2 regions of the Brevibacillus sp. HD3.3A genome follow, and region 2 is predicted to be linked to the other one. Evidence: riboswitches for the same ligand, from Rfam matches in the RefSeq annotation. Region 2 holds a riboswitch; the other holds the start of a gene.
The links. A riboswitch is a leader RNA that binds a small molecule or an ion and turns the genes downstream of it on or off. The one in region 2 is predicted to bind FMN.
Positions count from the first base shown of each region.

Region 1: another riboswitch for FMN. It lies ahead of HP435_RS05300 (ECF transporter S component); the one in region 2 lies ahead of ribD (bifunctional diaminohydroxyphosphoribosylaminopyrimidine deaminase/5-amino-6-(5-phosphoribosylamino)uracil reductase RibD).

Region 1 covers NZ_CP085874.1:1,032,865-1,035,065, reverse strand. The annotation lists gene HP435_RS05300 (ECF transporter S component) at 225-833, opposite strand; FMN riboswitch at 1,088-1,242, opposite strand; gene HP435_RS05295 (ABC transporter permease) at 1,618-2,201, opposite strand, start outside.
Region 2 covers NZ_CP085874.1:5,021,648-5,023,848, forward strand. The annotation lists gene HP435_RS23440 (riboflavin synthase) at 1-202, opposite strand, end outside; gene ribD (bifunctional diaminohydroxyphosphoribosylaminopyrimidine deaminase/5-amino-6-(5-phosphoribosylamino)uracil reductase RibD) at 300-1,397, opposite strand; FMN riboswitch at 1,527-1,673, opposite strand; FMN riboswitch at 1,788-1,934, opposite strand; gene HP435_RS23450 (HAD family hydrolase) at 2,024-2,201, opposite strand, start outside.

The DNA of each region.
Region 1 (2,201 bases), 2.2 Mb from region 2:
TGACCATGGCACAAGCCATAAGTCCACTCAACAACCCGATAACGGCGGGCAACCGGACCAGCTCGTCGCTGGCGGCTTCAGGATGGGGTGCAGGTACGCCTCGTATCAGCCTTCCAGACTAGGGCCGACTCTCTGGAACCAGGATATAGCTGCGGGTCCTTTCATAGCCTTTTCGCTAAACTGCTTTTTGTTAGGGAATATCTTAGCAAGTCGCGCAGCCGTTGTCAATTTGTGGTTCTGAGGGCAATGCGCGCACCAAGCTTGGCGTAGACCGGATACGCGACCAGCGCGAGCACGACCCCTTTGAACAGGTTGAACGGAACGATACCGACCATGACCAGGGACCAGACGCTGGTTGCGTTGAACATGGCCAACAGCTCTGCCATCGGCATCTGATAAAGAGCGGCGTATGCCGGGAGCAGGACGTACGCATTGGCAACAGCCATGACAATCGTCATCAGCAACGTCCCAAGCGCGAGGCCCGATAAAAAGCCTTTTTTCCCTTGACCGCTGCGTTGCAGAAGGACGGCTGGCAAAATAAAGCTGGCGCCCGCCACGACGTTGGCAAGCTCTCCGATCAACAATCCGTCTGTATTTTTAAAGAGCATGTGCAATGTATTTTTCAAAACTTCGATGATGATGCCGGCTACAGGGCCGTACATGAGTCCGCCGATCAGCGCTGGCAACGTACTGAAATCAAGCTTCAAAAAGCTCGGCATCAGCGGAACGGGAACCTCCAAATACTGCAAGATAAAAGCAACGGCTGCCAGCATCGGAATCGTCACGATCCGCTGGGTTGCTCTGCGCGATGTGTGCAGGGCTGTTTCTTTCATGTGTACCATCTCCTCGTTTTTTCTCCTTCTGAGGAATGGCAACAGCGGTCTTGCCCACACGTGCCAAAATGTCTACGCTTTTGCAAACATAAAAATACCCTGAGAATAATTCTCAGGGCAGCTTACAGGCGTATGACAAAGCATGTGCAATAAATACAGGTTCAAGAAACAACGAGGCGGCTCATCATGCATGCCTCATCGCATCTGTCCTGCCAGCACAGGCAAACAAGCACGTGTGTGGTAAACGTACTGTCGTCATCCTTCTCCCATCCAGACTGTACTGTCGGCTCTGGAATCTCACCAGATCCTGCACTCCGTCGCTGTCAACAGCTCGGGAGGCTCGCGGGCTTGACGTGCTGATTGCACCATCACCGCCGGTCGGGAATTTCACCCTGCCCTGAAGGAATTGTGTAGTTGTATACAGCATATTATACTGCGCTTTTTCGATTTGACAATAGACGAAACTGTTAAATCGACATTTTATCTTTATTTTCCAATTGATTTAGTTGGATATATTTTTAAAAAAATGGGGCTTCTCAGCCTAAAGTCGCCACGTGCTATAGGTAGTTACCTGGACCAAAAAGAAATAGACCGCCCTTGAGTTGACTGCTCCTCGGCGGTCTATTCTTCACCAAATTTTGAGCCGTCCCCTTTGAGGGAAGCCTCGTTTGTACAGACCAGACCGTTCCGGTAGCCGCCGGACGGTCTTTTTTTCTTTCAAGCTCGTTACCTCTAATATTACCTGCTCCTGCCTACCAAATCGCACCAAAAGTAGCTTCTGCCACTACGACCCCGCTCCCCGATACTTGGTGACGCCCCAGTTCCAGACGAGCAAGCCGATGCCAAAGAAGATGACCGCGACTACCGGAGTAAGTGCTGCGTACGTATACCACACTTCTTTTCGCAAAAAGTAAGCCGCCGGGTAAATCCCGACAAAAGCAAACGGCAACACGTAAGTCAGCACGAAGCGAATCGCCTTGTTGTACACATCCACGGGGTAACGCCCGTACTGCTGGATGTTGTAAATCATCGGGGCAATTCCTGTCCGGGAATCGGAGAAAAAGCTGACAGCGGCAATCGCCGTGTACACCCCGCCGTAAATCAGGGCGCCGCTGATCACAAGCCCGATGAAGATGAACAGGTCGTACCAGTAAAACGTCAAATCGAGCTGAAAAGCAGCATAGCCCATGATGATCAGCCCTGTGATGACGCCGAAAATCCGGTCCGGTGCGATCGACTCCAGACAGACCTGTGCCAGATTGTGGATCGGCCTGGTCAAGATGCGGTCCATTTCGCCCCGGATAATATAGCGTTCGTTGAAGTCCCAAAACCCGAAAAACATCGAGAATAAGGCATACGGCACCAAAA
Region 2 (2,201 bases):
TCATCGTTTCCGGCATGACGTCGACCTGAAAATGCCGCTGCGTAAACGAAGTAACCGTCAGGCAAATCCCGTTGACTGCGATGCTGTCGCCCAGTTGCACACCTTCGAGCACCCGCTGCGCCCGGATCACGAGCTGACTCGCCTGATCGTTGCCCGTGAGCGATTCCACCGTGCCCAGCTCTTCTACCAGTCCGGTAAACATCGGCTTTCCTCCTCTTTTTACACGGTTTATAACATCGGAAAGCAGCCATCGGCCTCGGTGAAACAAAGCCGTCTGTCTCCGATTCGCTTTTTTGTCCTCACTCCCACTGTGGATAGCCGCTGATCCGCAAGTCCAGCTCATCCAGTTGCTCAACGGTCGGATTCGCCAGCTTGACCGCCTGATCCATCGTGGAAAAGCCTTGTCCTCCAAACGGTGTCGGCGCCTGGCCACCGCCAATCATTTTCAGCGACACGTAGCTGATCACTTTTTGAATCGCCCGCGCCTGCAAAAACGCTCCGTTGACTGCGGCCCCGCCTTCGACGAGAAGCGAAGTGATTCCCCATTCGCCCAACGTGTCCAGCACCTCGTCCACCCTAATCTGCTCATCTGCCACGAACAGCCGGATACCTTTTTCCGCAAAAGCCTCCTGCTTCGCTTGCGCCGCAGCTTTCGTCGTAAAAATCCAGGTGGGCGCATCCGCATTTTGAATCACGTTGGCCCCGAGCGGCGTGCGCAGCTGACTGTCCCAGATGATACGCACAGGCTGTCGCCCATGCGCTTGCCCGTCCAGTCTCGCCGTCAAAAGCGGATCGTCCGCAAGCACCGTGCCTACTCCGACCAGGATCGCGTCGTGCTGTCTGCGCAGCTCGTGCACTTCCCCCCGCGCCCGCGCACCCGTTATCCAGCGGCTGTGCCCGCTTTCGGTAGCGATCTTGCCATCCAGCGTGCTCGCTGTTTTGATCGTCACAAACGGACGCCGCGTCGTAATGAAGTGGAAAAAGACTTCATTCAGCTTTTTCGCTTCCGCTTCATGCACGCCGACAACCACTTCCGCGCCTGCTGCCCGCAGCTTCTCCGCGCCTTTTCCCGCGACGAGCGGATTCGGGTCCAGCGTGGCGATCACGGCACGCCGGATGCCAGCCGCGATCACCGCCTCGGCGCACGGAGGCGTTTTGCCGTGATGACTGCACGGCTCCAATGTGACATACAGCGTAGCGCCAGCCGCTTTTTGCCCTGCCATCCGCAGAGCGTGCACTTCTGCATGAGGTTCGCCTGCACGCAAATGCGCTCCCATGCCTACTACCTCTCCGTTGTTTACCAGGACTGCACCGACGAGCGGATTGGGGCTCGTCTGACCGTTTGCCGAGCGCGCCAAATCCAGTGCCAGTGCCATGAACCGCATGTCCTGCTCCATGTAAACCTCCTCTTTCATGCACGGATTCCAGCCAATGCAAAAAGCCCTCGAAACCACTAGCGGCTCAGGGCATAAGGAAAGAAGCCTCATCGCATCCGTTTTTTGCAAAAGGGATGCCAAAAAGCATGGTCAGCTCTTCTTCCATCCGGACTTTACCGTCGGCTCTGGATTTGCACCAGATCAGTCGCTGACCGTAACGATCAGCGAGTCGCGGGCTTTAGACGTACATACGTCATTACCGCCGGTCGGGAATTTCACCCTGCCCTGAAGATTTTTGCGCTATGCAGTTTTCCAATAAAAAACGCCCACGAGCAAACGATACTCAGGGCGTAGGGAAACAAGCCTCGTGACAGTTCTGTTTTTGAAAAAACAGCCGCCGAAGCTATTGTAAGACACCTTCTCCCATCCGGACTTTACCGTCGGCCTTGGATTTGCACCAAGTCAGTCGCTATCCATACAGCAATAGCGAGTCGCGGGCTCAGACGTGCGTTCGTCATTACCGCCGGTCGGGAATTTCACCCTACCCTGAAGGCTGGTATTCAGTTAGGCACAGTATAGCACACATTTCTCGTCAACTGTCACTTTTTTAGGTGGAAGTGTCCTTTTCCTGCTCTCCGCGAGCGCGGCTACAAAATGTCCAGCAGCTCGCGCAAGTCCGTGATGTACGCTCGCGGCGACACTTCGTTGCGCTCCATGTCCGCCCGCTCTCCCTGATACGCGATAAACGCCACTTCCCCGCCGTGCGCCGCTTTTCCGTCAATCCAGGAATCTCCGACCATCGTCCACGCCGTAGCAGACCAGTTG